4 regions of the Halomonas sp. ABH4_019 genome follow, and region 3 is predicted to be linked to each of the others. Evidence: riboswitches for the same ligand, from Rfam matches in the RefSeq annotation. Region 3 holds a riboswitch; each other region holds the start of a gene.
The links. Region 3 has a riboswitch for thiamine pyrophosphate ahead of ACXAFN_RS00595 (sodium:solute symporter family transporter). Riboswitches for the same ligand answer to the same signal wherever they lie in the genome.
Positions count from the first base shown of each region.

Region 1: another riboswitch for thiamine pyrophosphate. It lies ahead of thiM (hydroxyethylthiazole kinase); the one in region 3 lies ahead of ACXAFN_RS00595 (sodium:solute symporter family transporter).
Region 2: another riboswitch for thiamine pyrophosphate. It lies ahead of ACXAFN_RS04380 (sodium:solute symporter family transporter); the one in region 3 lies ahead of ACXAFN_RS00595 (sodium:solute symporter family transporter).
Region 4: another riboswitch for thiamine pyrophosphate. It lies ahead of thiC (phosphomethylpyrimidine synthase ThiC); the one in region 3 lies ahead of ACXAFN_RS00595 (sodium:solute symporter family transporter).

Region 1 covers NZ_JBSWWC010000002.1:744,258-751,951, reverse strand. Annotated here, with positions in the region: gene ACXAFN_RS10675 (HD domain-containing phosphohydrolase) at 1-584, shown strand, start outside; gene ACXAFN_RS10670 (D-alanyl-D-alanine carboxypeptidase) at 690-2,156, shown strand; gene ACXAFN_RS10665 (DMT family transporter) at 2,287-3,162, shown strand; gene thiE (thiamine phosphate synthase) at 3,244-3,864, opposite strand; gene thiM (hydroxyethylthiazole kinase) at 3,854-4,681, opposite strand; TPP riboswitch at 4,712-4,814, opposite strand; gene ACXAFN_RS10650 (ATP-binding protein) at 4,819-6,213, opposite strand; gene ACXAFN_RS10645 (response regulator) at 6,210-6,890, opposite strand; gene ACXAFN_RS10640 (peroxiredoxin) at 7,008-7,643, opposite strand.
Region 2 covers NZ_JBSWWC010000001.1:960,848-968,541, forward strand. Annotated here, with positions in the region: gene ACXAFN_RS04365 (hypothetical protein) at 1-113, shown strand, start outside; gene ACXAFN_RS04370 (hypothetical protein) at 169-1,674, opposite strand; gene ilvD (dihydroxy-acid dehydratase) at 1,741-3,429, opposite strand; gene ACXAFN_RS04380 (sodium:solute symporter family transporter) at 3,501-4,889, opposite strand; TPP riboswitch at 4,879-4,988, opposite strand; gene ACXAFN_RS04385 (hypothetical protein) at 5,105-5,776, shown strand; gene ACXAFN_RS04390 (peroxidase-related enzyme) at 5,824-6,411, opposite strand; gene ACXAFN_RS04395 (CoA-acylating methylmalonate-semialdehyde dehydrogenase) at 6,561-7,694, opposite strand, start outside.
Region 3 covers NZ_JBSWWC010000001.1:122,030-129,723, forward strand. Annotated here, with positions in the region: gene ACXAFN_RS00555 (hypothetical protein) at 538-870, shown strand; gene ACXAFN_RS00560 (hypothetical protein) at 1,349-1,489, shown strand; tRNA gene ACXAFN_RS00565 (tRNA-Ser) at 1,620-1,707, opposite strand; gene ACXAFN_RS00570 (YiiD C-terminal domain-containing protein) at 1,834-2,337, opposite strand; gene ACXAFN_RS00575 (nitroreductase family protein) at 2,340-2,900, opposite strand; gene queF (NADPH-dependent 7-cyano-7-deazaguanine reductase QueF) at 2,996-3,832, opposite strand; gene ACXAFN_RS00585 (ABC transporter permease) at 3,835-4,608, opposite strand; gene ACXAFN_RS00590 (ABC transporter ATP-binding protein) at 4,605-5,561, opposite strand; TPP riboswitch at 5,829-5,951, shown strand; gene ACXAFN_RS00595 (sodium:solute symporter family transporter) at 6,035-7,477, shown strand; gene ACXAFN_RS00600 (LLM class flavin-dependent oxidoreductase) at 7,519-7,694, opposite strand, start outside.
Region 4 covers NZ_JBSWWC010000001.1:292,836-300,529, forward strand. Annotated here, with positions in the region: gene ACXAFN_RS01345 (OpgD/OpgG family glucan biosynthesis protein) at 1-521, shown strand, start outside; gene mdoH (glucans biosynthesis glucosyltransferase MdoH) at 508-2,421, shown strand; gene tenA (thiaminase II) at 2,708-3,376, shown strand; TPP riboswitch at 3,679-3,798, shown strand; gene thiC (phosphomethylpyrimidine synthase ThiC) at 3,876-5,771, shown strand; gene ACXAFN_RS01365 (heavy metal translocating P-type ATPase) at 5,847-7,694, opposite strand, start outside.

The DNA.
Region 1 (7,694 bases), on a different contig from region 3:
CCGACCGCCCGCGCCATCGCATCGACTGGGTGGCGTCGCCGCCGCCGGTGGCTCCCGAGGACCCGGCCAATCGCTGGGGCTTCGCCATGCGACCGCCGGCGGTGGCCGGCCACCAGGGCGAGCTCTACAACCTGCGGGTGGCCCGCGGCACCCTCAACGACGTGGAGCGCTTCCGCATCCAGGAACACATCGTCCAGACCATCATCATGCTCGAGTCGCTGCCCTGGCCAGGGCACCTGCGGCGGGTGCCGGCGATCGCCGGCAACCACCACGAGCGGATGGACGGCCGGGGCTATCCGCGCCGGCTGAGGCTCGCCGAGGCCAGCCTGGAGGAGCGCATCATGGCGGTGGCCGACGTCTTCGAGGCGCTGACCGCCGCCGACCGGCCCTACAAGCCGGGCATGACGCTGTCGCGTTCGCTGGCGATCCTGGCCGGCATGGCCCGCGACGGCCATCTGGACCCCGACGTCTTCGCGCTGCTGATCGACAGCGGGGTGTGGCGGGAGTACGCGACCCGTTTCCTGGCGCCCGAGCAGGTCGATGCGGTGGATGTCGCGGCGCTCAAGGCCGTCGCCGGTCGTTGACCCCGAAAAGTGGAAATGCCCTCGAGGCGCGTTTTCCCCCTGTACAGGGCGGGCCCCTTGGTCATAATGCACTCATGTAGAGAGTCATTTTTCAGGGGAATATCGATGCTGCCCACTCCGGTCCCAGGCTGGCGACCCTTCGTCCTCGCCGGTCTCGTCCTGGTCGCCCTGCTGCTGACGACCACCGCCCAGGCCGACAATCCCCGCTATGCGGGCATCGTCATCGACGCCGACACCCACGAGATCCTGTACGCCGAGAATGCCGATGCGCCGCGCTACCCGGCCTCGCTGACCAAGATGATGACCCTCTACATGCTGTTCGAGGCCCTGGAGGAGCGCAGCCTGAGCCTGGGTCAGCCGCTACCGGTCTCGGCGGCCGCCGCGGCCATGCCGGCCACCAAGCTCTACCTGAAGCCCGGCGACACCCTTCCCGTGGAGACGGCGATCGAATCGCTGATCGTCAAGTCGGCCAACGACGTGGCGGTGGTCGTCGCCGAGGCGCTGGGCGGCAGCGAGCGGCGCTTCGGGCAGTTGATGACCCAGCGGGCCCGGGAGCTGGGCATGCGCAATACCACCTTCCGCAACGCCTCCGGCCTGCCCGACGATGCCCAGGTCACCACTGCCCGCGACATGGCGGTGCTGGCCCGGCGGCTGATGCTCGATTTCCCCCAGTACTATCACTACTTCTCGCTGCAGCGCTTCACCTGGCGCGGCAACCGCTACACGGGCCACAACCGCCTGCTGGCCAACTACCCCGGCGCCGACGGCCTCAAGACCGGCTTCATCCGCGCCTCCGGCTTCAACGTGGCCACCTCGGCGGTCCATGCCGGCCGGCGCATGCTCTCGGTGGTGATGGGCGGCTTCACCGCGGCGTCGCGTGACGAGCACATGGCCGACCTGCTGGATCGCGGCTTCGCCCGGGCCGCCCTGGCCGATGGCCATGGCTGGCTGGCCCGTACCGAGATCGCCGGCGAGCGTCTGATGCCGCTGCCGGCCCGCCCGATGGCGCCGCCCACTGGCCAGATGCTGGCGAGCCTCGACGCCGAGGCCTCTCCCACGACGCCGGCGGCCGCGGCATCCCCGACGCCTTCGACGGCCGCGAGCGTCGCGCCATCCCCGGCCCCGGCGGCCGCCGCCACCGTCGCTTCGGCGCCTGGGCCCGTAGTGAGTGAATCGGCCAGCGAACCGGCCGCGGTCGCCCGCGAGGCCGCCGTGCCCTCGCCGGACGAGGCCATCGTGGCAGCGTCCCGGGCGCCCGAGGCCGGCGGTTCGGTCGAGCGACACGATGATCCCCTGCAGTCGCTGATCCCCGCCAATCGTGGGGCCGGCGGCGGCTGGGGCGTGCAGGTCGGTGCCTTCAGCGACGCCGAGCACGCTCGCCGCCTGGCCGACCGCGCCGCCGCCCGCCTGGCCACCGAGCTGGCCGATGCCCGGGTCGCGGTGCCCCGGGTGGAAGGCGCCGGGGTCTACCGGGCGCGGCTGGTGGACCTGCACGAGGGCCAGGCCCGCCAGGCCTGCCAGCGTCTCCAGGCCCAGGGCATGGACTGCATGGTGGTCCAGGCGTCCCTGTGACCGGCGGGCCCCGGCGGTCGTCGGGGTTGCCGTTGCCGGGCAAAGCGCTTAGCGTAGGATGAACCACCCCGCCGGTCCCGCCGGCGGGGTGGTTTCGTCTTCCATCCGCGGGCGTGCAAGGAGGCATCGCATGGCACCTTCCCTCAAGGGCATCCTGTTCATGTGCGGCGGCGTGTTGTGCCTGGCCCTGGGCGATGCCGTCACCAAGTGGCTGGGCGAGGTCCACTCGCCGCTGCAGATCATCTTCTTCCGCACCCTGGTCTCGCTGCCGCTGATCGTGCTGATCGCCCGCTTCAACGGCGGCCTGCGTACCCTGGGCACGCGGCGCCCGGGCGTGCACCTGCTGCGCGGCCTGATCTTCACCGCCACCATGGTCACCTTCATGTGGGGCCTGGTGCTGCTGCCGCTGGCCACCGCCACGGCGATCGCCTTCGCCGCCCCGCTGTTCGTGACGCTGCTCTCGGTGCCGCTGCTCGGCGAGCGGGTCGACCGCCCGACCTGGCTGGCCACGCTGCTCGGCTTCGTCGGCGTGCTGGTGGTGGTGCGCCCGGGGTCCGGCGGCTTCCAGCCCGCCATGCTAGTGGTGGTCGCCGCGGCGCTGTTCTATGCCCTGACCATGATCACCGCGCGCCGCTACGGCGAGGGCGAGCATCTCTGGGCGATGGTCTTCTACACCACCTCGGTGCCGTGCCTGTGCGCGGCCCTGACCCTGCCCTGGGTGTGGCAGACGCCGGCCCCGCTGCACTGGATCGGCTTCCTGGCCGGCGGGGTGCTCGGGGTCGGCGCCATGGTGGGGCTCACCCAGGCGTTCCGCTATGCCCCGGCGGCCATCGCCGCGCCCTTCGACTACACGGCCCTGCTGTGGGCGGTGCTGTTGGGCTGGGGGTTCTGGGGCGAGCTGCCGGACCCCTGGGTGTTCGCCGGCGGCAGCCTGATCATCGTCAGCGGCCTGGCCATCGCCTACCAGGAGCGCCGCGTGGCGCTGAACCGCCGCCCCTCTCTGTGACGACCGGCCCTCGGCCCCGATGAACGGCGGCCCCGCGCCTTCCGCGCGGGGCCGCTGGCGTCGGGGGCTCGCGCCCGAGCGTCAGCCGCCCAGGCGCGGGAAGGCCCGGGCCGCGGCCTCCGGGTCCGGGGCGGCGCAGATCGCCGAGACCACCGCCAGGCCGCCGGCGCCGGCGCGGCGCACCGCCTCGGCGTGCTCGGCCTTGAGCCCGCCGATGGCCACCGTGGGCAGCGGGCTGGCGGCGGCGAGCGCGGCCAGGCCATCGAAGCCCAGCGGCGCGGCGTGGTCGCGCTTGGTGGGCGTGGCGAACACCGGGCCCAGCCCCAGGTAGTCCAGCCGCTCGGCGTCCAGCCGGGCCAGCTGCTCGTGGGTCTGCACCGAGAGGCCGAGGAGGGCCTCCGGGCCCAGCGCCGCCCGGGCGTCGGCCACCTCGCCGTCGTCCTGGCCGATGTGCAGCCCGTCGGCGCCGCTGGCCAGCGCCACCTCGAGGCGGTCGTTGATGATCAGCGGCACGCCGCTGCCGGCCAGTCCGGCCTTCAGGCGCCGCGCCAGTGGCACCAGCTCGGCGTCGCTGGCCTGCTTGTCGCGCAGCTGGACGACGCTCACGCCGCCGCGCACCGCGGCCAGCACGGTCTGCTCCACGCCACGGGCGGCGCACAGCTCGGGGTCGGTGACCAGATAGAGGGACAGATCAAGGCGCATCGGTGAGCTCCAGGCGGGCGGGGTGGGTGGTGGGGCCGGAGAGGGTGGACAGCGCGTCGGGATCGAGGCCGTACAGGGCATCGAGGAAGGCCACCGCGAAGCTGCCGGGGCCGGCGGCGGTCTGGCCGGCCGCCTCGCCGGCGGTGGCGTAGGCGGCCAGCGCCGCCACCGTGGCCGCGAACGGGTCCTCGGCATCGGCCAGGAAGGCACCGACCACGCCGGTCAGCGCACAGCCCAGGGTGGTGACGCGCGGCATCAGGGCATGGCCGCCGCGGACCCGCGCCAGTCGGCGGCCGTCGGTGACCAGGTCGACCTTGCCGGTGACCGCCACCACGGCGCCGCTGTCCCGGGCCAGGGCCACGGCGGCGCGCTCGGCGCTGTCGGCGCTATCGGTGCTGTCCACGCCGCGTCCTCCGCCGCCCTGCCGGGCCAGCGCGAGAATTTCCGAGGCGTTGCCGCGAATCGCGCTCGGCCCGAGCGCCAGCAGCCGGGCGCCGGCCTCGCGCCGGAAGCGGGTGGCGCCTACCGCCACCGGGTCGAGTACCCAGGGCGTGCCGGCCGCATTGGCGGCGCGGGCGGCGTCGTCCATGGCGTCCAGCCAGTGGGGCGAGAGGGTGCCGATGTTGAGCGTCAGGGCGCCGGCCAGGCCGGCGAATTCGGCGGCCTCCTCGCGGGCGTGGACCATGGCCGGCGAGGCGCCCAGGGCCAGCAGCACGTTGGCCATGGTGTTCATCGCCACGTGATTGGTGATGTTGTGGACCAGCGGGGTGGTCGCGCGCACCCGAGCGAGGTGCGAGGCGGGATCGAGGGATTGCATCGGGCCTCCTGGCGGACGGGAGGCGCGGGCCCGGGGGCCGGCACGACTCCCTCCGCCGGCATTATCCGGGTCAGGTGATGAGGGTGCCTCTCAGCCGGAACGGTATGGTGTGCCGGCGCCCCTGTCGTCGGGTCTCACTATCCCCCTTCGTCCCGGGCTTGTAAAGCCGCCGGGCGGGGCAGCCAGACCCGCACGCTCAGGCCGCCGCCGGGCGCGGCCGCAAGCGCCAGGCGCCCGCCGTGGCGCTGCACCAGGCGGTCGACGATGGACAGCCCGAGGCCGGCGCCGGCCCCCGGGCCGGCGCGATGGAAGCGCGCCAGCACCTGCTGGCGGCTCGCCTCGGGAATCCCAGGCCCTCGGTCGTCCACCCGCAGCGTCAACCACTCGGCCTCGCCGCCGAGGGCCACGTCGATGCGGCTGCCGGCCGGCGAGTGATGGATGGCGTTGCCGACCAGGTTCTGCACCAGGGTGGCGAGCGCGCCGGGCTCGGTGCGCAGTCGCCAGTCGGCGCCTTCGTCGGCCTCGAGGTGCAGCGCCTGGCCGTGATCGCCGGCCAGCGGCAGCAGCTCGGCCAGGGCCTCGCGCACTTCGTGCAGCAGGTCGGCATCCTGGTTGGGGGTGTCTTCCTGCTCGGGGTCCAGGCGCGCCAGGGTCAGCAGTTGTCCGACCAGTCGGGTGGCGCGGGCCACGCCGGCGCGGAGTTGGGTCAGCGCCTCGCGGCGGTCGTCGGGGTCCGCGGTGGCCAGGGCGTTCTGGGCGTGCAGGTCGAGCACCGCTAGTGGCGTGCGCAGCTCGTGGGCGGCATCGGCGATGAAGCGCTTCTCGCGGCTGCGTAACTCGCGAAGCCGCGCCAGCAGGCGGTTGAGGGCCCCGGCGATGGTGGCCAGCTCCTGGGGCAGCGGATCGTCCGGCAACGGCTGGAGGTGATGGGGGTCCCGGCTGCGGATCTGGGCGGCCATGCGCGACAGCGGCCGCAGCCCCCAGCCGATGGCCCACCACAGCAGCGCCGCCAGCACCGGCAGGCCGAACAGGTCCGGCCACAGGGTGCGCAGGGCGATGTCGGCGACCAGCTCGCCGCGCACCTCGCCGCGCTCGCCGACCAGCACCCGCAGGTCGTCGGGGGCGCTCAGGGCGAAGACCCGCCACTCGCGGCCATCGAGCACCACGTCCGCATAGCCGTCCTGCCGTTCGCTGAAGGGCGCAGGCGGGGCGCCGGCCGAGCGCAGCAGCAGACGGTCGCCGCGCCAGGCCTGGAAGGCCACCTTGCCCTCGTAGCGGTGGCCGGCGATGTCGTCGGTGTCGGCCCGCTGCAGGGCGTTGTCGAGGCTCGCCAGCAGGGCGTCGCGCCGGGCCTCGGGCAGCGGCGCCCGCATCAGTCCCTCCAGCAGGCGGGCGTTCTGGGTCAGGCGGGCGTCGAACAGTTCCTCCACCTCGTGGGCGGCGTCGCGATAGCTGGTCACGCCGATCGTCAGCATGCACAACGCGACCACCAGCAGCACGATGCCCAGGGTGCGGCGGCGGATGGAGCTCATGCGTCCTCGTCCGCCGGGGCCTTGTCCATGATGTAGCCGATGCCCCTCAGGGTGCGGATCAGCTCGGGGAATAGCTTGCGGCGCAGGTGGTGAACGTGGACCTCGATGGCGTTGCTCTCCACGTCCTCGTCCCAGCCGTAGACCAGGCGGGTCAGGGTATCGCGGGTGAAGGCGTGGCCCGGATGGCTGAGGAATTCCTGCAGCAGGGTGAACTCGCGGCGCGACAGGGCCACCGGCGCGCCGTGGCAGGTGACGCGGCGGTTGCCGGGGTCGAGCGCCACGCCGCGGTGGCGCAGTTCGCTGGTGACCTGGCCCTGGCTACGGCGCAGCAGGGCACGCAGCCGGGCCTTGAGCTCGGCGACCTCGAAGGGCTTGGTCAGGTAGTCGTCGGCGCCGGCGTCGAGGCCCTGGATGCGCTCCTCGATGCCGTCGCGGGCGGTCAGCACCAGCACCGGCACCCGGTGGCCGGCGTGGCGCAGGCGTTCGAGCAGGCCGATGCCGTCGAGCCTGGGCAGGCCGAGGTCGAGGATCACGGCGTCGAAGGGTTCCTCGTCCTGCAGGGCATGGAGGGCATTGACGCCGTCGTCGAGGATGTCGACGGTGTAGTGCTCCGGTTTCAGCGCCAGGCGAATGCCCGACGCCAGGCTGGGGTCGTCCTCCACCAGCAGTATGCGCATGGCCGGTCCCTTTTCGGTGATCGAGCGATCCGATGGTAACCCAGGGCAGGCCCCGGCCGGCAGCCCGACGCGACGACGCCGGCTCGAAGGCCGGCGTCGTGCGAGGCGAGAACCCCCTTACTTGCCGGGCTGCTTGACCAGGCGCAGGTAGGGCTTCTGCTCGTCCCAGCCGTCGGGGAACAGCTTGGCGGCCTCCTCGTTGCTGACCGCGGGCACGATGATGCAGTCGCCGCCCTGCTGCCAGTTCACCGGGGTGGCCAGCTTGTGGGAATCGGTGAGCTGCAGGCTGTCGAGCACGCGCAGGATCTCGTCGAAGTGGCGCCCGGTGCTGGCCGGGTAGGTCAGGGTCAGGCGGATCTTCTTGTTGGGATCGACGACGAACACGCTGCGCACCGTCAGGGTGTCGTTGGCGTTGGGGTGGATCATGTCGTAGAGGTCGCTGACCTTGCGGTCGGCGTCGGCCAGCAGCGGGAAGTTCAGGGCGCTGCCCTGGGTCTCCTGAATGTCGCCGGCCCAGGCCTTGTGATCCTCGAGGGGATCCACCGACAGCCCGATGACCTTGGTGTTGCGCTTCTCGAACTCCGGCTTGAGCCGCGAGACCTCGCCGAGTTCGGTGGTGCACACCGGGGTGAAGTCCTTGGGGTGGGAGAACAGGATCACCCAGCTGTCGCCGGCCCAGTCGTGGAAGTGGATCGGGCCCTCGGTGCTTTCCTGGGTGAAGTCGGGTGCGATGTCGCCGAGTCGCAGTGACATGGTGTCCTCCTGGGGTCGAAGTGTCGGCATCGTCCGGCGATGCCGGAGGGT
Region 2 (7,694 bases), 840 kb from region 3:
ACCGCTTCCGCATCGCCGAACTGTCCGACGAGGCCCCGGCAGCAGGCGCCTTCGAGCTGCCCGAGAACGCCATGACCTTCGAGGACATGATGCGCTCGACCATCTCGCAGTAGACCGAGGCATCGCCACCACGGACGCCGCACCCCTGCTGGGGCGCGGCATCGTCATTCAAGGGGCGGGCATTGGCAGCGCGAAGGCCGGCTCGAACAGGTAGGGGTCGTCGAAGTGGCGCCGACCCACGAACACCGTGGCGTGGGTGCCCCACTGGCGCATGGCGCCGGGGCTCTGGATCCCCGCCGGCCACAGCAGCAAGCGCTCGCGACGCGCCGAGGCCGCCACGATGCCCTCAGGCCCGTAGAGGCTGCGCCGCCCGCCGCTCGGCAGTGCCAGAGAGCGCTGGCCGAAGCGCGGCGGTTCGCGAACCGAGGTCAATGCATAGGCCGTCGACGATGCTCCCGCGTCGCTTGCCGATTCGACCCCCACCAGATAATGGCTGACCGCCGCCAGGCGCAGCGTCAGGCGCTCCCCTGACCTCCGGCGAGGCGCCATGGCTGGCGTCAGCGGCGCCTCGCGCAGGTCATGGTCCGCCGCCACCGGCACTCGATGCAGCGGCAGCACCGGGAAGAACAGGTGATAACAGCCGCAGGCATGGATGCTGTCGTAGATCAGCGGCCGGCCGTCCTCGCCCAGGGTCACTCGCCAGACCACCCCGTCCAGACGCCCGCCGAGGATGTCGAAGGCCCCGCTGCGCGTTCGCGCCGGGAACCACAGCGTGTAGACCAGCTGCGGCAGCACGGCGCCGTGGAAGCGCGTATGAGCCAGCCGTACGTCCACCTTGGGCCTCGTGGTGTCCACGCCCGGCCGCGGCCCCGACGCGCCGCGCCGCCAGACCGGCGCCCCCGGGCGATCGTCGTGACTGCGCGTCTCGATGGCGAAGGCCGGGGCATGATAGGCCGCCAGCCGCCGCAGGCCGGCGTTACCCAGCGCCAGCATTCCCAGCGGGCTGCGCGGTGCCTCGCGCACCAGCCGAGCGGCCGAGGCGGCATCCAGGGCCTCGGCCGCCGACGGTTCGGGCGCATAGCGACGCACCTCGGCGCTCGTCGGGAAGGGCCGGCCGAACGTCGCCAGATATCCCTCCCGCCAGCGGGCATAGCCCCAGGCCAGCCCCAGCCGGGTCAGCGGATAGAGCCCCAGCACCCGCCAGGCGTCGACGTAGTGGTCGGGCATCTCGACCGCCTCGTGCAGCGCCCGACGCGCCGAGCGGCCCCTCGGCCCGCGCAGTTCCTCATCCAGCCGTTCTTTGCCCTGCAGTTCTTTTTCCAGCAGGCGCTCGGCACAGGCATTGGCGGCCACGGCCGGGGTAGCGCCGAAGCGCCGGGTCAGGCGGTGTCGGGCCTCGGCGGGCAGGTTGGCCGCCTCGATGCGACGCGCCTCGGCGTCCAGGCCACGCAGCCGCGCCAGCCAGTCGGCATGGCGCGGCGTCTCGGGAGAATCGCGCAGCTCGTCGGCGAAGCTCGCCAGCAGCCGGTCGGTGCGCAGGTAGGGAAAGCCCGCGATGCGGGCCGCCCCGGCATCGCCGACGCCGGCCTCGGCCACGGCGGCGTCGAAGGCGGCGAGCCGGGCGCGACACTGTCGCTGGTCCGGCGTCGGGTCGGCCCGCCAGACCGGAGTCACGGCGCAGCCGGCCAGCCAGGCGACGCCGACAAGCGCCGCCCATCGCCGCCACCGGGGCACGGCGTGTTACTCCGGGCGGTCGGTGACCGCGCCCTCGGAGGCCGGCCCGACCGTGCGGGCATACTTGGCCAGCACCCCGCGGGTATAGCGCGGCGCCGGCCGTTGCCAGGCCGCGCGCCGGCGCTCGAGCTCGGCGGCCTCCAGCGCCACCTCGAGGGTGTCCGCCTCGGCGTCGATGGTGATGGTGTCGCCATCCTCCACCAGCGCCAACGGGCCGCCGTCGAAGGCCTCGGGGGTGACGTGGCCGACCACGAAGCCGTGGCTGCCGCCCGAGAAGCGGCCGTCGGTGATCAAGGCCACTTCGCTACCGAGTCCGCGGCCCATGATCGCCGAGGTCGGGGTCAGCATCTCGCGCATGCCGGGCCCGCCCCGCGGCCCCTCGTAGCGGATCACCACCACGTCGCCGGCCACCACGCTGCCGTCGTTGATGCGCGCCTGGGCCTCCTCCTCGGAGCCGAACACCCGCGCCGTGCCGGAGAAGCGGGTGCCCTCCTTGCCGGTGATCTTGGCCACCGCCCCGGCTGGGGCCAGGTTGCCGTAGAGGATGCGCAGATGGCTCTGGGCCTTCAGCGGCGCCTCGAGCGGGGCGATGATGTCCTGGCCGTCCGGATAAGGCGCGACGTCGGCCAGGTTCTCGGCGAGCGTCCGACCGGTCACGGTCAGGCAGTCGCCGTGCAAGAGCCCCGCCTCGAGCAGGGTCTTCATCAGCGGCTGAATGCCGCCGATCTCGACCAGCTCGCTCATCATGTACTGGCCGCTGGGCCGCAGGTCGGCCAGCACCGGCACTCGCTTCCCGATCGCCGTGAAGTCATCGAGGGTGATCGACACGCCGATGGCGTCGGCCATGGCGATCAGGTGCAGCACCGCATTGGTCGAGCCGCCCAGCGCGATGACCACGGTGATGGCATTCTCGAAGGCCTCGCGGGTCATGATGTCGGCGGGCTTGATGTCGCGATCGAGGAGTTCCAGCACCGCGGCGCCGGCGGCATGGCAGTCGTCGCGCTTCTCCTGCGACACGGCATTCTGGGCCGAGCTGCCCGGCAGGCTCATGCCCAGCGCCTCGATCGCCGAGGCCATGGTGTTGGCGGTGTACATGCCGCCGCAGGCGCCGGGGCCGGGAATCGCCGTCTCCTCGATCTGCTTGAGCTCGATGCGGTCGAGATCGCCGCGGGAGTGGGCGCCCATGGCCTCGAACACCGAGACGATATCGGTGTGCCCTGCCCCGGGCAGGATGGTGCCGCCATAGACGAAGACGCTGGGACGATTCAACCGCGCCAGGCCGATCAGGCAGCCGGGCATGTTCTTGTCGCAGCCGCCGATGGCCACCAGGCCGTCGAAGCCCTCGCAGCCCGCCACCGTCTCGATGGAGTCGGCGATCACCTCCCGCGACACCAGCGAGTACTTCATGCCCTCGGTACCGTTGGCGATGCCGTCGGAGATGGTGATGGTGTTGAAGACCACCCCCTTGCCGCCGGCGGCATCGGCGCCGTCGCTGGCCCGCTCGGCCAGCTCGCCGATGTGGCTGTTGCAGGGGGTGACCCGGCTCCAGGTGGAGGCGATCCCCACCTGGGGCTTGGTGAAGTCGGCGTCCTCGAAGCCCACCGCGCGCAGCATGGCGCGGCTGGCCGACTTGCCGACGCCGTCCACCACCGGCGCGGAATGCCGTCGACGCGGGTCCTGGGGCGTATCGCTCATGGGGCGGCTCCTCTGTTCGATTCTGGGGGAACCTTCAGAGGGTGGCCGCCTGGGCTCCTGCTGGCAACCGTTCAGGCCGTGCGCTGCGCCTCGGCGGGGCGCCACCAGGCCACCAGCAGGGCGACCAGGCTGGAGGCCACCAGCGCCCCGAGGAAGGGCGGCAGGGTCGGCACCCCGCCGGGGAAGCTCGCCGCCAGCAGGCCCTCGACCGGGCTGCCGGAGGCGATCCAGCCCGGCAGCACGGCGCCGGCCAGGCCGGCCACCCCGCCGGCCAGGGCCGCGGCGGCGCTCATCCGCGCCCACAGCCCCAGCAGCACCGGCACCACGATGGCGGCGCACAAGAGATCGGCGATCAGGAACAGCCGCAGCACCGAGAGCCCCTGCAGGGCGATCGCCACCACCGGCACCATCAGCGCCACGGTGACCCAGCGAGCCGCGCCCAGCGACAGGCCGCGCCGGCCGCTGCCGGCCACCACCAGCGAGGCGATGCCGTTCTGCAGGGTATCGACGCTGGAGGCCACCAGGGTCACCGCCAGCACCAGGGCCGGCAGGGCCAGCCAGCCCGGCGCCTCGGCGAGCAGCGCGAAGAAGGGGATCGGCGGTTCGCCGAGCGACACCCCGGCCATGGCGGCCAGCATGCCCAGGCCGCCGACCACCGCCACCACCAGCACGGTGGCCGCGCCGCCCAGCCAGGCGCCGCGACCCAGGGCCCGTTCGTCCCGGGCCGCCCACACCCGCTGCCAGTAGCCCTGGTGAAAGAGGTTGGCCGCGGTCACCGCGATCACCAGCGTCAGCGCCACGGAGAGGGCGTCACCGGCGGGGATCGACGGCAGCGCGGCGTCGACGGGCAGCGCAGGCAAACGGGCGAGCGCCACGCCGCCCACCACCAGCAGCAGCGCCAGCAGCAGCCAGGCCTGCCAGCGGTCGGTGGCCAGGCTCGCCCGCAGGCCACCCAGCGCGGTGTAGAGCAGGGTCGCCACCGCCACCCCGATCACCACCAGGTCGGCCGGCACCTCGGACAGCAGGCCGGTGATGGCGCCGATGGCGGTCAGCTCGGCGGCCAGGAAGCAGCCCATGTAAAGCACCGAGACCAGCGATACCCAGCGCCGCACGCCGGCGCCGAAACAGGTCTCGGCGTATTCGCCGATGCTGCGGCCCTCGGGCAGCCGGCGGCGGATGGCCGGCCCGAAGGCGCCGAGCACGATGAACGGCAGCGCCGAGCCGATGGCATAGCCGGCCAGGCCCAACGGCCCCACGAAGGCGCCGATCTCCGGCGGTGCGAAGAGGATCCAGGCGCCCATCCCCGAGGCCAGGAAGGACAGCCCCAGGGTCGGGGCCGCCTGGGAGTTGCGGGCGGTGACGTAGTCGTCGAGGGGGCCATCGGCCCGGCGGGCCCTGAGGCCCAGAAGGGTAAAGCACAGCAGCGCCGCGCCGAGCACGGCTGACGTCAGGTAAGGCATGTCGCACTTCCTCCGCCGGCATGAACCGGATCAGGTTCCAGGGTCAGCGACGAACGCTCTCTCAGCCCCGCCCATGGCGGGACTCCCCTGGCGACAGTGAATGAATTGTGAGGGCGACCCTCAAGCCACGGCCGTATCGGCCGATATCGGTATCGCCCGACCAGCATGACACAACGACGCCCGAATTCGAACGTCCCACACGCCGGAAGCCTGCCATGCCATTCACCGAAGCCAAGGAACATGCCCCAGGGTGCCTGCACCGGATCTTCGCCGATCCCTACAGCGCCTTCGACAATCATGTCGGCGAACGCCTGCTCCACCTGCGCGTGGCCCTGCAGGCCCTGCTGGCGACGCCGATGCGCGAGGGGCGCCTGACGCTGCGGGTGATCCACGGCTGGGAGAACGGCGGCTGCGCCCCGGCGGACCTGCGCCACGGCGACCACCGCCTGGGCGACCTGGCGGACTACCGGGCCGTGGCCGAGCGCTATCGGCGGGCCAGCGAGGCCCTGGCGCCGCTGCCCGAGGATGCCGACTCGCTACTCGCCGAGCCGCTGGCCACGGCGATCGCCGCCGCCCAGGCGAACGACCTCGAGGTCGACGCCGAGACCCGCGACAATCCCGCACGCTGGCCGGCCTTCCCCTGGGGCCTGTCGCTCTATACCTTCTTCAAGGTCTATCACCGCCTGACCTACGGCGAGGACGACGCCTACCGCGCGATCCGCTGCGAGACGCCGGACGGCACCCGACAGGTCCACGAGTTCCATCTCGAGGAAGGCGAGTTCGCCGTGACCCTGCCCGCCGACGGGGAGCCCGGCGAGAGCGTGCTGCTGCTGCACGAGAGCCAGTTGGAGCCGGTGGCCCAGCTGCTGGAGGAGTGCGGCGTCTAGCGCCGCTCGACCCGCGCTGACGCGACGTCCCCCCTTTACCGCGGCCCTCACCCCTCCCGCGGCACCCGGCCCATCAGGTAGAACTCGTCGTTGGGCGGGGTGGCGGTGAGGGTCACCAGGCGGTTGGAGAGGCCGAAGAAGGCGGCGACGGCGCCGATGTCCCAGATGTCTTCCCGGGTGAAGCCGGCCGCCGTCAGGCGCGTCTCCCATTCGTCGGTGAGCTCGCCGACCTCCAGGCCGCAGTACAGGGCGAAGTCGAGCATCACCCGGTGCCGCTCAATGATCGGCGCGGTACGGTGATTGATGGCCACCTGGTCGGCCAGCAGCGGGTCCTTGCTGTAGATGCGCACCAGGGCGCCGTGGGCTACCACGCAGTAGAGGCAGCGATTGCGAGCGCTGGTGGCCACCGCGATCATTTCCTTCTCGGCCTTGGTGAGCGTATCGGACTCGCGCTCCATCAGGGCGTCGTGATAGGCGAAGAAGGCCCGGAACTCCGCCGGCCGGTGGGCCAGCATCAGGAAGACGTTGGGCACGAAGCCGGCCTTCTCCTGTACCGCCAGGATGGCCTCGCGGATATCATCGGGCAGGTCATCGAGGGACTCGGGCACGGGGAAGCGGCTGATCGGGGCGGTCATGGTGGCTCCTGGAGCGATGATCGTGACGGGCGACAGACTTCAGTTAACGTCAACGTCAAGCTAATTTCCACTCGCCTTTCGTGGCCTACGACGACGGCGGCCCCGCCTCTCACGAGACGGGGCCGCCGGTGGCCGGGAACGAATCTCGATCAGCTCAGCGAGATAGTGCTGTTGATACCGCTGGAGACGTTCTCCGGTTCGAACCAGCGAGCGGTGATCGTCTTGGTCTGGGTCCAGAAGGCGATCGCCTGCTTGCCGTTGGGGCCCAGGTCGCCGAGCTTGGAGGCCCGCGAGCCGGTGAAGCTGAAGTAGGCCACCGGCACCGGGATCGGCACGTTGATGCCCACCTGGCCGACGTCGATCTCGGTCTCGAAGCGCCGCGCCACCCAGCCGGAGTTGGTGAAGATCGAGGTGCCGTTGCCGTTGGGGTTGGCGTTGACGAATGCGATCGCCTCGTCGAGCGTCTCGACGCTCACCACGCACAGCACCGGGCCGAAGATCTCCTCGCGGTAGATGGTCATCTCGGCGGTCACGTCGCCGAACAGGGTCGGGCCGACGAAGTTGCCGTTCGGGTAGCCCTCCACCTGGCAGCCGCGGCCGTCGACCAGCAGCCTGGCGCCCTCTCGCTCGCCGGTGGCGATCAGGTCTTCCACCCGCGCCTTGGCGGCCGGCGACACCAGCGGGCCGAGGTCGGCGTCGCGCTGGGTGCCGGGGCCGACCTTCATGTGGCGGGCGGCCTCGGCCAGGTCGTCGAGCCACGCCCGGGCCTCGCCCACCAGCACCACCACGGAGTTGGCCATGCAGCGCTGGCCGGCGGCGCCGAAGGCCGAGCCGAGCAGGTTGTTGATGGCCTGGCTGCGGTTGGCATCGGGCATCACCACGCAGTGGTTCTTGGCGCCCATCATCGCCTGGGCGCGCTTGCCGGCCTCGGAGGCGCGGCGATAGAGCTGGGTGCCCACGTGGGTCGAGCCGATGAACGACACCGCCTTGATGTCCGGATGGTCGCAGAGGCGATTGGCCACGTCCGGGCCGCCGTGGACCACGTTGAGCACCCCGGCCGGCACGCCGGCCTCATGGGCCAACTCGACCAGGCGCATGGTGGAGCTGGGATCCTGCTCGGAGGGCTTGAGCACGAAGGCGTTGCCGGTGGCGATGGCCAGCGGGAACATGAAGCAGGGCAGCATGATCGGGAAGTTGAAGGCGGTGATCCCGGCGCCCACGCCCAGCGGCTGGTTGAGGGTGTAGACGTCGACCTCGGTGGCGGCGTTCTCGGCCAGCTCGCC
Region 3 (7,694 bases):
GTCGCCCGCATCGGGCCCCGCAAGGGGCACGGGGCCTCGGTCGATGTACCAACCTTGGCCAATGGGCCCTCGCCTATCGACGCACCGGTCTCGCGAGGAGACCGCTGACCCGACGCCAGCGAGACGCCACGTGTGTAAGCTTGAGCCTAAACCCGAGAAGGGGCCGCATGGCATTGGCGACGTCGCGCGTACGACATCGACAACGCGACATCGAGGCAACTGGCGTGCCCGAGATCAGTTACTCGCCGCGAAGCCGTCGTCTCTGACGGACACGCACTTGGGACGAGGCCGCCTCGTCCTCCCGGGATTCGCCATTCAGTGAACCCGCACATGAAAATTCCGACATCGCCTATGTCCGCCTCTTCGCCGGTCCACGAGGCTGAAGGTGTCGTAGCTCATGCGGAGAGACCGGGATGCAAGGAATTGAACTGAGCCCTTCCCCATTGGGCCACTGGATGCTGATGTGTTCATGCGGCGCCACCGAGCTACGCTCCCCCCAGGGGCCAAACTGGTCGAGATTCGAGCTCAGGCGCCTCGATGCGGATCACTACCGGATCACCTGCGTCGCCTGTGGCCAGGTCACGCAGCGCTACTGCCTCGGAGATGGGGAAGCCGGCACGCAAACGGGGTGAACGCAGCCTGGCGTCGGTCTCCGGCGGCTCGCTCGCCGACACGCGGGTCGAGCACATCGACCAGGCCGACGAGAGTGACCTCAACTTCCTGACCCGGCTCGGCGAGCGCTTCGACGCCACGCTCTGGCTGATCACCGAGGTGGAACACTCTCTGGGTGACAGCGGCTTCGGCACGCGGGTGCAGTGTGAGGTGAAAGGCAGCGCGGGTTGGGCCACTCAGGCAAGCACCCCGGCATAAGGCCGGGGGCACAATGGGTCAAGCGGGCACGCCATTAGTCGTCCTCCCATCTCTCGCGCCGCTCTTCCCAGCGCTCCCGCTCACGCTCTCGCAGCTCCTCTCGGCGTTCACGCTCTCGCTCTATGCGTTCATATTCACGCTCTCGTGCCTCTTCCCAGCGTTCCCGTTCACGCTCCCGGCGTTCTTGTTGCCACTCACGCCGACGTTCCCATCTGTCATCGTCATCCCAGTCACGATGCTCCCAATGACGGTCGCGGTGGTATCGGTCATCGTCAATGACAATGGCCGGTACCGTATTGATTCGCGCAGGCTGATAGCTGCACCCGACCAGGGCAGACATGGCGATAGAGCACAATAGCAAGTGAATCAGACGCATAGAGGCCCCCTTGGCGATATAGAGCGGCAGGCTTAAGCATCAGGCTAGCAACAAGCGCCGTGCTATCCCTGTGGCGAAAGTGCGACAGTCGATGGCAATGCTATGGAAGACATGACGGCGACCCAAAGCCAGATGCTGTCGCTCGGCATGGTGCAGCTGCGCTGGATCGCCAACCATGTCGGCCACTCCCACGTCACCATGGTTCAGCGGCGATATGGCAAATCGATTCATGCCGGCGGGTAGGACGTGCCAACCATGATCGAGAAGCTCCTGGGTCTATAAGCATCCCCAGGATTGTTCCCAAAATCGTTCCCAAAGGCCAAAAACGAAGAAAGGGAATCAACCTAGCGGTTGATTCCCCTTCAAAATTCTATGGCGGAGGGGGAGGGATTCGAACCCTCGAAGCCTTTCGACTTACACACTTTCCAGGCGTGCTCCTTCGACCACTCGGACACCCCTCCGCATTGTGGTTCTCGAATCGATGGCGCCTTGCCTTCCCCTCGAGAACGGCGCATATATTATCGCCTTAAGTCCGCGAATGCAAGCCGTTTTTTGGTTGGCCAGGCGATCGCATCCGCGGCAACGCCCTACTCTGCCGGCAGCACCGCGTAGTCGCCATGAGCCTCGAGGCACAGGGTATCACCGCACCATAGGCGCTGGACCAGGGCGATACGTCCCTTGCCACGCTGGGCCAGGCGATCGTCCAGCCTTGCCGGGCCCTCCTCGGCCTCGGGGGTGCACACCAACCGGTAGTGGCCGGTGACCGGCGCCAGGAAACGCTGGCCGGCCTCGGCCACCACCACATCGCGCTGGAGTCCGTGCCGGCGCAGCCAGAGCGTCGTCCAGCACCAGCCGAGCAGCGTGGTCTGGGCGGTCAGGGAGCCGCCGAAGCCGGTGCCCTTGTCGTTGAGGTTCGGCGAGAGCCCAAGCCGCCATTCGAGGGCATCGCCGTCACGGCGCATCGCCTCGATACCGAGATGCCGGACCAGGGGTATCGCCTCGCCAAGCCAGGCCAGGAAGGCCGCCGGATCATCCTCGTCGCCCGGCGACGGCAGCGCCAGGCGGGGATGGGGAATGCCAGGTTCGCGCACGGTCAGTCCCAACGCTCGACGAAGGCGTCGATGTCATGCTCGGGCACCGGCCGATGGCGCCCACCGAGCTGGCCAACATAGAGGAAGGCGACGAGTTCATCGTCCTCGGCCAGCCCGAGCCCCTTGCGCACCGTGGGATCGAAGGCGTACTTGCCGGTGCGCCACATGGCACCAAGCCCCTTAGCGTGGGCCGCCAACAGCAGACCGTGAGCTGCACAGCCGGCGGAGATCACCTGCTCCACCCGCGGGACCTTGGGCTCGTCCGGGGTCACCTTGGCGATCACGGCGATGATCATCGGGGCGCGCTTGGGTTTCTTGCGCGCGGCGTCCAGCACGGCATCCCCGGCATGAGGGTCCTCGCGGAATTCGGCCTCGGCGAACAGTTCACCGAGCCGGTCGAGGCCCTCGCCGGAAAATTCGATGAACCGCCAGGGCCTCAGCTCCTTGTGGTCCGGGGCCCTCAACGCCGCCCGGTACATCGCCTCGAGCTGTTCCGGACCGGGGGCGGGCCCCATCAGCTTGCCCATGGAACTGCGTTCGTGAAGCAGCGTCATCGCATCCATCAGGGTCTCCTTGCCAGGATTCAAACGAGAAGAGTTCTCGTCACTCTATCAAGCCAGCCATTCGCTGTCGCGCCGGCCTTGCCGTCCCGACTCGCCTACTGTCTCGACAGGCGAAGGGGCGTCGGCGGCCGCTCGCCGGGCGTGCCGCGCCAGGGGCTGATATCGAGCCCGCCACGGCGTACGTAGCGCGCCAGCACCAGCAGCCGCTCGGGCTGAGCCTTCTCCATCAGGTCCATGAAGATGTGCTCGACGCAGTGCTCATGGAAGTCTTGATGCTGGCGATAGCCGATCAGGTAGCGCAGCAGGCCGTCACGGTCGAGGCGCGGCCCACGGTAGCGGATCATCACGCTGCCCCAGTCGGGCTGGCCGGTGACCGGGCAGTTGGACTTGAGCAGGTGCGAGTTCAGCGTCTCCTCGACGATCGCGTCGCCGACGTCCAGGTGCTCGGCGCTGGGCGTGTAGTCCTCGACCTCGATGTCGCGGTCGTCGATGCACTCCCCCGGCAGGCGGCGCGGAGCGAGCGCTTCGTCGTCGACGCCAAACAGCTCCACGGTCACCGGCGCCCCGGCCGAGGCGGCCAGGTCGCGCTCCATGATCGCCTGGACCTCGTCCCGGGAGGCGAAGCGAGTCTGATTGAAGCCGTTGAGGTAGAGCTTCCACGACTTGGACTCGATCAGCCGCGGCGAGTCCGCCGGCAGCCGGAAGCGCGCCACGGCGACGATGGGCTTGCCGCGGGCGTTGAGCCAGGAGACCTCGAAGGCGTGCCACTCGTCCTCGCCGACGAACGGCAAGGCGCCCTCCTCGATGCCCAGTGGCGCACGGTTGGCGGCGCGGGCAATCGGGTAGAGCAGCCCGGCATCGTAGTGCTCCGGGTAGGCGGACTCGCGGCCCAGCGGGGCCTCCTTGAGCGTCTCGGGGCGTTCGTGTGTCATGGTCAACTCCTGATGCCCTTGCCGTTGTCGAGCATCCACAGGGCGATGCCGAACAGTACCACGATGAAGCCGAGGATGGCGGCCAGCGCCCAGCCTACCGGGATGTCGGAGACGCCCAGGAAGCCGTAGCGGAAGACGTTGACCATATAGAGGATCGGGTTGAGCATCGAGGCGCCCTGCCAGAAGGCCGGCAGCAGCGAGATCGAGTAGAACACCCCGCCGAGGTAGGTCAGCGGCGTCAGCACGAAGGTCGGCACGATGGAGATGTCGTCGAACTTCTTGCCCAGCAGGGCGTTGATGAAGCCGCCGATGGCAAACAGTGCCGCGGTGAGCACCACCACGCCGATGGTCAGCAGCGGATGGGCCACGTCGATGCGGGTGAAGAACAGCGACACGCAGGTGACGATGACGCCCACGCCAAGGCCTCGGGCCATGCCGCCCAGCACGAAGCCAGACAGGATGACCCAGTTGGGCATCGGCGAGACCATCATCTCCTCGACGCTGCGCTGGAACTTGTTGGAGAAGAAACTCGAGGCCACGTTGGAGTAGCTGTTGGTGATCACCGACATCATGATCAGCCCGGGCACGATGAAGTCCATGTAGCTGTAGCCATCCATGGCCCCGATGCGCGAACCGATCAGGTTGCCGAAGATGATGAAGTACATCGTCATGGTGATCGACGGCGGCAGCAGGGTCTGCGGCCAGATGCGGGTGAAGCGCTTGATCTCCTTGACCACGAGCGTCCACAGGGCGATGGCGATCTGGCTCGGGTTCATCCTTTTACCTCCGCGTTCTGCTTGGCCGGCTGCTGGCTGCTCTCGACCATCGACACGAACATCTCCTCGAGTCGGTTGGCCCGGTTGCGCATCGACACCACCGCGATGCCCTGCGCCCCCAGGGCGTCGAAGACGTCGTTCAACCGCTGGCCGCGATGGACCACGACCGCCAGTTGGGCGTCGTCGACCTTCCTGAGGTCGAAGCCCTCGACCACCGGCGCCGCCTCGACCGGATGCGCCAGGTCGAGCAGGAAGGTCTCGGTATCCAGCTCGGCAAGCAGCTCGCGCACGCTGGTGTCACGGATGATCTCGCCGTGATTGATGATGCCCACATGCCGACACAGGCTCTCGGCCTCTTCCAGGTAGTGGGTGGTGAGGATGATGGTGGTGCCCTCCTGCTCGTTGATGCGGCGCATGTACTCCCACATGCTGCGACGCAGCTCGATATCGACGCCCGCGGTCGGCTCGTCGAGGATCAGCAGCTTGGGGCGATGCATCAGGGCGCGGGCGATCATCAGCCGGCGCTTCATCCCGCCGGAGAGCATGCGCGCGCTGCCGTTGCGCTTGTCCCACAGCCCCAGATCGCGGAGCAGTTCCTCGGCGCGCGGCAGGGCCTCGCGGCGCGACATGCCGTAGTAGCCGGCCTGGGCCAGCACGATGTCGATCACCTTCTCGAACTGGTTGAAGTTGAACTCCTGGGGCACCACGCCCAGATGATACTTGGCGCGGGCGAAGTCCCTGTCGATGTCGATGCCGAAGATCGAGACCTCGCCGGCGGTCTTCTGCACCAGCGAGCAGACCACCCCCAGAGTGGTGGACTTGCCCGCCCCGTTGGGGCCCAGCAGGGCGTAGAAGTCGCCCCTGGCGACGTCGAGGTCGATGCCCTTGAGGGCCTGAAAGCCATTGCCGTAGACCTTGGTCAGGCCACGAATGGACAGAGCCGGTTCGGCCATGAAAGATCCCGTCCAGAAAATGAATGTCGTGCCACGCCTGCCCGCATCAGGCGGGCAGGCTCGCCATGCAGCACGTGGGCGCTATGAGATGGGGGCGCCATGACGCAATTCAAGCGATGGCCGGGGCCTTCCGCGCCTCGGCACGTCCGGCCCCGAAGGCGGCGCTCGCCCATCTTACGTCATTGGCCTGACGGTTCGCATGCTAATCGGAGACGCGCCCGTCGACCGGGCCGAGTTGACCCCGCGACGCTGGGTCTCTAGGCTTGAGCGCATTCCTGGGGGAGTCCTGACGGACTGAGACTCCGTCGCCGCGTGAACGCCACGCGACGACGGTAACCCTTCGAACCTGATCCGGATCATGCCGGCGAAGGGAAGGAAGTGCCATCTGCCCACGCTTCTCACCCAACGCATTCGCGCCCTCTCGCAGCGGCGCTTGGCATCGTGCCGGGCGTTTCCACGCTAGGGAGAACGTAATGCTCGCGACCGCTAATGCCCTCTGGTGGCTCACCGCCTTCGCCGTCCTGTTTGCCGTGCCGGGCATGCTGTATGCCCGCCGCCGCCAGGAGAACCTGGAAGACTTCATCATCGCGCGCAACAGCCAGGGCGCCACCGCCACGGTGCTGACGTTGATGGCATCGACGATGGGTACCTGGATCCTGTTCGGCCCCGCCCAGGCGGCCACCTGGGGCGGCCTGGCCGCGATTGCCGGCTATGCGCTGGGCTCGCTGGCGCCGCGGCTGGTGATGATTCCCCTGGGGCGGCGCCTGCGCGAGCTGTCCCCGAGCGGCCACTCGCTCACCGAATTCGTGATGAGCCGTTACGGGCGCCCCATGTACGCCTTCACCCTGGCCATCATGCTGTTCTACCTGTTCATCTCCCTGGCCGCGGGGATCACCGCCATCGCCAGGATGGTCGGGCTGCTGGCACCGGTCCCGCTCTGGGCGACCAGCTCAGTGGTGATGGCCGCCACCCTGCTCTACACCCTCTACGGCGGCCTGCGCGCCTCGATCTTCACCGACAAGGTACAGATGCTGGTGATCATGCCGCTGCTCGCCACGTTGCTGATCTTCGGCTGGCAGGCCGCCGGCGGGGTCGGCCCCACCCTCGACGGCCTCGCGACCACGGCGCCGCAGCTACTGGACATCACGGATCCGGGCGGGCTCGAGGCCGGCCTCACCTTCTTCCTGGCGGTGATGCTGACCGGGCTCTTCTACCAGGGTAACTGGCAACGCGTGTATGCCGCCCGGAACAACCGTGCCGTGCGCCTGGGCTTCCTGCTCGGCGGCCTGCTGAGCGCACCGATGATCTTCGTGATGGGCCTGTTCGGGCTAGCGTTCGTGGGGCTGGGGCTGCCCGGCGACGGCTCGGTCGCGCTGTTCAGCGTGCTGCTGGCCGATATCCCCGGCTGGTTCGCCGTAGGCTTGATCTTCCTGGGCCTGGCACTGGTCATGAGCAGCGCCGACACCACCATCAGCGCCGCCTCGAGCATGATTGCCGTCGACGGCGGACGCCTCCTGCCCCGGGCCAGCGATCAGCAGTTGATGCGCCTGTCGCGCTGGCTGATCCTGCTGCTGGCGCTGCCGGTGACCTTCGTGGCTGCCCAGGGCTACAGCGTGCTGTACCTGTTCCTGCTGGCCGACCTGCTGTGCTGCGCGGCCGCGTTCCCGGTGTTCTTCGGACTCTTCAACCGCGGCTTCGACGGGCGCGCCGCGGTGCTCGCCACGATCAGCGGTCTAGCTGCCGGCCTCTCCCTCTTCCCGGCCCCGGGCGACGCGTTGAACACGCTGATGGCGTCCTTCCTGCTCGCCACCTTCGCCCCGGTCGCCACGGGCTTGGCGCTGCTGGCGCTGCTGCCGGCGAAACGGCGCTTCGACTTCACGGTGCTGAGCGCCGGCGCCCGACGCTTCGAGGGGTAATGCTCTCCCAGCCGACAGGCGAACGCCCCTGCCAAGGGGCGTTATTTCACCGGCCGCTCGAGGCCGAGGTGGCCGCGCAGCGTGGCCGACTCGTACGCCTCGCGGAACAGCCCGCGGCGCTGCAACTCCGGCACCACGTGATCCACGAAGTCCTCGATCCCCGCGGGTAGTGACGGGGGCATCAGGTTGAAGCCATCCGCCCCGCGCCCGCGGAACC
Region 4 (7,694 bases), 170 kb from region 3:
GGGTCACGCCCCTGGGCGACTGGGGCGAGGGGCACGTCGAGCTGGTCGAGATCCCCTCCGACAGCGAGGCCAACGACAACATCACCGCCTACTGGATTCCCGAGGCGCCCCTGGCGGCCGGTGAATCGCGCACCTTCCGCTACCGCTTGCGCACCTTCGGCGCCACCCCGCCCGACCAGCGCCTGGCCCACGTGATCCGCACTCGACAGGGCTGGGGCGCGATCCCGGGGCAGAGCGACCCGCCCCCCGCCAGCCGGCGCCACTTCATCGTCGACTTCCAGGGCCCCAGCCTCCAGGGGCTGGACGTCGACCAGCCGGTCGAGGCGCGGCTGACCACCTCCAGCGGCGAGATCCTCGACCCACGCGTCCAGCGCCTGCCCGACGGCGATACCTGGCGCGCCGATTTCCGCCTCGCCCCGGAGGGCGATGTCCCGGCCGACATGCGCCTGGCGCTGACCCTGCACGGCGAACCGCTGACCGAAACCTGGAACTATGTCTGGTACCCCGATGAACGCCGCTGATTCCGCCAACGCCGCGGCGCCGATTCCCTGGCGCCGCACCCGTCGATGGGGCTTCGCCCTGCTGGTGGCGGCCACCACCGGGCTGGGGATGTGGACCATGTTCCGCATCCTCCACGTCGGTGGCCTCACGCCCCTGGAGCTCGCCATCCAGGCGCTGTTCACCGTGACCTTCGGCTGGATCGTCATCGCCTTCTGGAGCGGGGTGATCGGCTTCGCGCTGAACCTCGCCGGCCGCGACCCCCTGAGCCTGGCCAGGACCGGCTCGCCGCTCCCGCCCGACGATGCCCGCTCGCGCACCGCCCTGGTGATGCCGATCCACAACGAAGACGTCGAGCGGGTCGCCGCCGGCCTCGAGGCGACCTGCCGGGACCTGCCGCCGATCACCGCCGAGCGCCACATCGAGGCCTTCGTGCTCAGCGACAGCACCGACGACGCCATCGTGGCCCGGGAGCAGGCCGTCATGGCGGCCCTGCAGCGGCGCCTGGCCGGGCGCTGCCGGCTCCACTACCGGCACCGCGACAGCAATGCCGGGCGCAAGGCCGGCAACCTCGGCGACTTCTGCCAACGCTGGGGACGCCACTACGACTTCATGCTGGTGCTCGACGCCGACAGCGTGATGAGCGGCGCTACCGTGCACGAATTGATTGCCCAGATGGAGGCCAATCCGCGCCTCGGCCTGCTGCAGACGGTACCGATCCCGGTCCGCCAGGACAGCCTGTTCGGCCGCGCCAACCAGTTCGCGGCGGCGGTCTACTCGCCGATGCTGGCCACCGGCCTGAGCTTCTGGCAGTCCGACGCGGCCAACTACTTCGGCCACAACGCCATCCTGCGCGTCGAGGCCTTCACCCGACATGCGGGCCTGCCCGAGCTGCCCGGCCGGCCGCCGCTGGGCGGTGATATCCTCAGCCACGACTTCGTCGAGGCCGCGCTGCTGCGCCGCGCCGGCTGGGAGGTGCGCATGCGCACCGACCTCGGCGGCAGCTTCGAGGAGATGCCGAGCCAGATCCTCGACTATGCCAAGCGCGACCGCCGCTGGGTCCAGGGCAACCTGCAGCACCTGCGGCTGCTGGGCGGGCGCGGCCTGCACCCGCTCAGCCGCGTGCACTTCCTGTGCGGCGCCCTGGCCTACCTGTCGTCGCTGATCTGGCTGGCGATCCTGGTGGTCAGCACCATCGACGCCCTGATGCGGGCGCTGATCGAACCCAACTTCTTCACCTCCAATGCCCAGCTGTTCCCCGACTGGCCGATCGCCCCGCCCAACCTGATCATGCCACTGCTCGGCGGCACCCTGGCCATGCTGCTGATGCCCAAGGTGCTGGGCGTCTGCCTGGCCCTGCGCACCTCGCCCGCCCGCTACGGCGGACGCGCCCGGCTGGTGGCCAGCGCCCTGCTGGAGGCCCTGTTCGCGATGCTGATCGCGCCGCTGATGATGGTCTTCCACAGCCGCTTCGTGATCGAGGTCCTCAGCGGGCGCACCGTGGCCTGGGACCCTCAGTCCCGCGAGGGGCGCGCCCTGCCCTGGCGCGAGGCGTTGCGCCATACCTGGCCGGGCACCCTGGCCGGCGCCGGCTGGGCGGGCATCACCTGGTGGGCCGCACCGACCTTCTTCTGGTGGCTGACCCCGGTGTGGCTCGGCCTGATGCTGGCCGCGCCCCTGGTGCGGTGGAGCAGCAGCCTGACCCTCGGCCGGCGCCTGCGCCGCCGCGGCCTGCTGCTGGTGCCCAGCGAGACGGCACCGCCGTCGGTGCTGCGCGACGAGACGCCGCCGCCGGCGGCCGAGGACGGCCTCGTGCCCTCGCCACCGCCGACGGAGCACCCAAGCGACATGCCGACCCAGTCCTTCGCCCGGGACTGGGCGCGGCCGGCGGTCGTCGCGGGCCGCCCCACCCTCGGGGAATGACCCCGGGGGTGTTCGTCCGCGACCAAGCTGCTAGACTGGCTCGACTCGCTTGACGGGGTGCCGGTGGAACCGGCTGAGATGGCGCAGGCTCACTGAGCAGGAACTCGCGAGAGTCCGAGAGCCCAAGCGCCGATCCCGTGGAACCTGATCCGGGTGGGTGTGGCACCAGCCGCACGTGAACCGGCGTAGGGAATCAGGCGGTGGGCCCGGCACGCCCTCCTCGCGCACCGGACCTCCCCTCTCCCCATGCGCCCGCCCTCCGGATCCCGATCGCATCGGAGGCAAGATGGGCCATCGCTTCACAGATCTCACCGCCGCCTGCCAGGACGACTGGCGCGCCTATATCGAGCACGACTTCGTCCGCACCCTCGGTGCCGGCACGCTCGAGGCCGACGCCTTTCGCCACTATCTGCAGCAGGACTACCTGTTCCTGATCCACTTCGCCCGTGCCTACGCCCTGGCCGCCTACAAGAGCCGCGACCTGGCCGAATTGAATCAGGCCTTCGACGGCCTGAAGACCATCCTCGACGTGGAGCTGGAGCTGCACCGCGGTTTCTGTCGCGACTGGGGCATCACCGAGGACGACCTGGCGGCGCTGCCCGAGGCCCGCGCCACCCTGGCCTACACCCGTTTCGTGCTCGATGCCGGCAGCCGCGGCGACCTGCTCGACCTGCGCGTGGCGCTCGCGCCTTGCCTGGTCGGCTACGGCGAGATCGCGAACTGGCTCGATGCCCAGCCGTTCACGGTGCGCGGCGACGCCAACCCCTATGAGCCCTGGATCGCCATGTACCAGAGCGACGACTTCCAGGCCGCCATGCGCGCCGAGGTCGCCTGGCTGGACGCCAGGCTTGCCGAGGTGACGCCGGCGCGCTTCGACCAACTGGCACGGCTGTTCCGCGACGCCACCCGGCTGGAGATCGACTTCTGGCAGATGGGGCTGGATCGCGCGGACTGAGATTTCCGTCTATCGCCGAGCTTTTCCGGCGACAAGCCTCCGCGAGGCGCTGTGAACCCATCCCTGGGCGCTACTTTTGCCCTGCGGCACTCTCGCATCCTGCTCCGTTTGCAGGACCAGTGCTGGCCATCCATGGCCAGCCCGTTCGGCGAGGATCGCCTCACCCATGGCAAAAAACCCTCGCTCCGCCTTGTCCCCAGCGCTCGGCTAGCACCGCGCCGACTCGGGCACTAGCGCACGGTAGAAAGAAAGTAGGTAGAGAGAGAAAGGCAATGACACGGCCCGCCTAGCGGCGGGCACCACCACGCTTGACGGGGTGCCGTTGAAGACGGCTGAGATCATGCGGCGCGACGCGCCGGAGCATGGGTCCCGTTGAACCTGAACTGGCTAGGACCAGCGTAGGGATCAAGCGACACGCCGCCGGGCTCGAAGCCTGCGGCCAATGTCCTCCCCAGCTGTCCTCCCTGATAACACCACCCAAGCAAAGGGAGACCGACCGATGGCAAAGACCGATCATTTCCTCGCCGAGAGCGCCCGCGTCGACGACGCCGCCGTCCAGGCCCTGCCGGGCTCGCGCAAGATCTATGTCGAGGGCTCGCGCCCCGATATCCGCGTGCCCTTCCGCGAGATCGGCCTCTCGCCGACCCGCACCTCGGGCGAGGGCCCGGATGAGCAGAACCCGCCGCTGCTGGTCTATGACACCTCCGGCCCCTACACCGACCCCGAGGCCGAGATCGACCTGCGCCGTGGCCTGCCGGAACTGCGCCGCGGCTGGATCGAGGCGCGCGACGACACCGAGTTCCTCGACGGCCCGACCTCCGAATACGGCCGCCGGCGGGCCAACGATCCGATGCTCGCCCCGCTGCGCTTCGACCTGACCCGCACGCCGCGGCGCGCCAAGGACGGCCGGAACGTCACCCAGCTGCACTATGCGCGCCAGGGCATCATCACCCCGGAGATGGAATTTATCGCCATTCGGGAAAATCAACGCAGGCAAGCCCTGGGCAGCGAAGAGGTCGAGCGCATCCTCGGCCACCAGCACCCCGGCGAGAGCTTCGGTGCCCGCCTGCCCGAGGAAATCACCCCGGAGTTCGTGCGCGACGAGGTCGCCGCCGGCCGCGCCATCATCCCCTGCAACATCAACCACCCGGAATCCGAGCCGATGATCATCGGCCGCAACTTCCTGGTGAAGATCAACGGCAACCTGGGCAACTCCGCGGTCACCTCCTCCATCGAGGACGAGGTCGACAAGATGACCTGGGGCATCCGCTGGGGCTCGGACACCATCATGGACCTGTCCACCGGGGCCAACATCCACGAGACCCGCGAGTGGATCATCCGCAACGCTCCGGTGCCGATCGGCACCGTGCCCATCTACCAGGCCCTGGAGAAGGTCAACGGCGTGGCCGAGGACCTGACCTGGGAGGTGTTCCGCGACACCCTGATCGAGCAGGCCGAGCAGGGAGTGGACTACTTCACCATCCACGCCGGCGTGCTGCTGCGCTACGTGCCGCTGACCGCCAGGCGCACCACCGGCATCGTCTCCCGCGGCGGCTCGATCATGGCCAAGTGGTGCCTCTACCACCACCGCGAGAGCTTCCTCTACGAGCACTTCGAGGAGATCTGCGAGATCTGCAAGCGCTACGATGTGGCCTTCTCGCTGGGCGACGGCCTGCGCCCGGGCTCGGTGGCCGACGCCAACGACGAGGCCCAGTTCGCCGAGCTGGAGACCCTCGGCGAGCTGACCCGCATCGCCTGGAAGCACGATGTCCAGGTGATGATCGAGGGCCCCGGCCACGTGCCCATGCACCTGATCAAGGAGAACATGGACAAGCAGCTTGCCGAGTGCGACGAGGCGCCCTTCTACACCCTGGGGCCGCTGACCACCGACATCGCGCCGGGCTATGACCACATCACCTCCGGCATCGGCGCGGCGATGATCGGCTGGTACGGCTGCGCCATGCTCTGCTACGTGACCCCCAAGGAGCACCTGGGGCTGCCCAACAAGGACGACGTCAAGACCGGCATCATCACCTACAAGATCGCCGCCCACGCCGCCGACCTGGCCAAGGGCCACCCGGCCGCCCAGCGCCGCGACAACGCCCTGTCCAAGGCACGCTTCGAGTTCCGCTGGGAGGACCAGTTCAACCTGGGCCTCGACCCGGACACCGCCCGGGAGTACCACGACGAGACCCTGCCCAAGGACTCCGCCAAGGTGGCCCACTTCTGTTCCATGTGCGGACCCAAGTTCTGCTCGATGAAGATCAGTCAGGAAGTGCGCGACTACGCCGCCGAGAAAGGGCTCGACGGCGACCGCGCGGCGGTGGAACGCGGCATGGAAGAGCAGGCCGAGAAGTTCCGCGACCAGGGCGCCGAGCTGTACAAGGAGGTCTGACCTCACGCCTCTGACGCATAACGCCGCGCCGGCCATCAGCCGGCGCGGCGTTTTTTCGTCGAGACGCCTTCCGCGTCAGGTTGTCGAGGCGGCACCGACCGCCGGTTCCTCCTGCGAGTCGCGCCCGCCGGGCGCGAAGCCGAGCAGCCGCAGGGCATTGAGCGTGACCAGCACGGTCGCCCCGGTATCGGCCAGGATCGCCAGCCACAAGCCGGTGATCCCCAGCACGGTGGTGACCAGGAACAGCGCCTTCAGGCCCAGGGCGATGGCGATGTTCTGGCGGATGTTGGCCATGGTCGCCCGGGCCAGGCGGATCATCGCCGCCGCGTCGCCCACCCGGTTGCGCAGCAGGGCGCCGTCGGCGGTCTCCAGCGCCACGTCGGTGCCCGAGCCCATGGCCACGCCCACATGCGCGCTGGCGAGTGCCGGGGCGTCGTTGATGCCGTCGCCGATCATCATCACCCGCTCGCTCCCGGCGAGTTCGCGAATCGCCTCGACCTTGCCCTCGGGCATCAGCTCGGCGCGACGCTCGATCCCGATGGTCCCGGCGATGGCCGCCGCCGTGCGATCGTTGTCGCCGGTGAGCATCACCGCGCGCACGCCGAGCGCCGACAGCGCGGCCACGCCGTTGGCGGCGTCTTCCCGAGGCTCGTCGCGCATGGCGATCGCCCCCAGCACGACGCCCTCCTCGACCGCCACGATCACCGTCTTGCCCTCGGCCTCCAGCGCCTCGACGCGCGCGGCCAGCGCCGCCGGCAGCGTCCACCGTTCGGCCACGTGACGCGGTGCGCCGAGGAAGGCGTTCCGTCCGTCACGCCGGGCCTCGACGCCCAGCCCGGGAAGGGCCCGGGCCTCGCCGACCGGCGAAGGCGCGACGCCGACCGACCGCGCATGCTCGAGCACCGCCAGCGCCAGGGGATGGCTCGCCCCCTGCTCGAGGCTCGCCGCCAGGCCGATCACGGCCTCGGCATCATGCACCTCGCCGGCGGCGACCACGTCGGTGACCCGAGGCCGGCCCTCGGTCAGGGTGCCGGTCTTGTCGAAGCCGACCACCTCGGTGCGGGCGGCGGCCTCGATCACCGCGCCGCCCTTGAGCAGCAGCCCGCGCCGCGCCCCGGTGGACAGCGACGAGGCGATCGACGCCGGCACCGAGATCACCAGCGCGCAGGGGCAGCCGATCAGCAGCAGCGCCAGCGCCCGATAGGTCCACTCGCCCCAGGCGCCGCCCAGCGCCAGCGGCGGTACCACGGCGACCAGTACCGCCAAGCCCACCACCGCCGGCATGTAGACGCGGCTGAAGCGATCGATGAAGCGCTCGGTGGGCGCGCGTGCCTCCTGGGCCTCCTCGACCAGCCGGATGATGCGGGCGATGGTGTTGTCCTCCGGCGGCCTGCTCACGCGCAGCCGCAGCACCGCCTCGTGATTGATCGAGCCGGCGAACACCTCGTCCCCCTCGCCCTTGGCGCGGGGCACCGACTCGCCGGTCACCGGCGACTCGTCGATCGCCGAGCGACCCTCGAGGATGAGGCCATCGGCGGGAATCCGGTCCCCGGGGCGCACCACCGCCACCTGGCCGACCGCGAGCCGTGCCGCGTCCACCACCCGCGTCTCCCCCGGGGCGATCTCCAGCCGCGCCTCCCGGGGTACCAGATCGGCCAGCGCACGAATGCCCGAGCGGGCCCGGTCGGCCGCCACCCCTTCGAGGATCTCGCCGATCGAGAACAGCAGCACCACCATGGCCGCCTCCCCGGCGGCGCCGATGATCAGCGCGCCCCCGGCGGCAAGCGTCATCAGCATCTCGATGGTGAACGGCATGCCGACGCGCGCGGCGCTGATCGCCCGCCGGGCGATCGGCCCCAGGCCGATCAGGCAGGCCGCGAGGAAGGCCCAGTGGGCCACCGCCTCGCCGGCCACCAGGCGCAA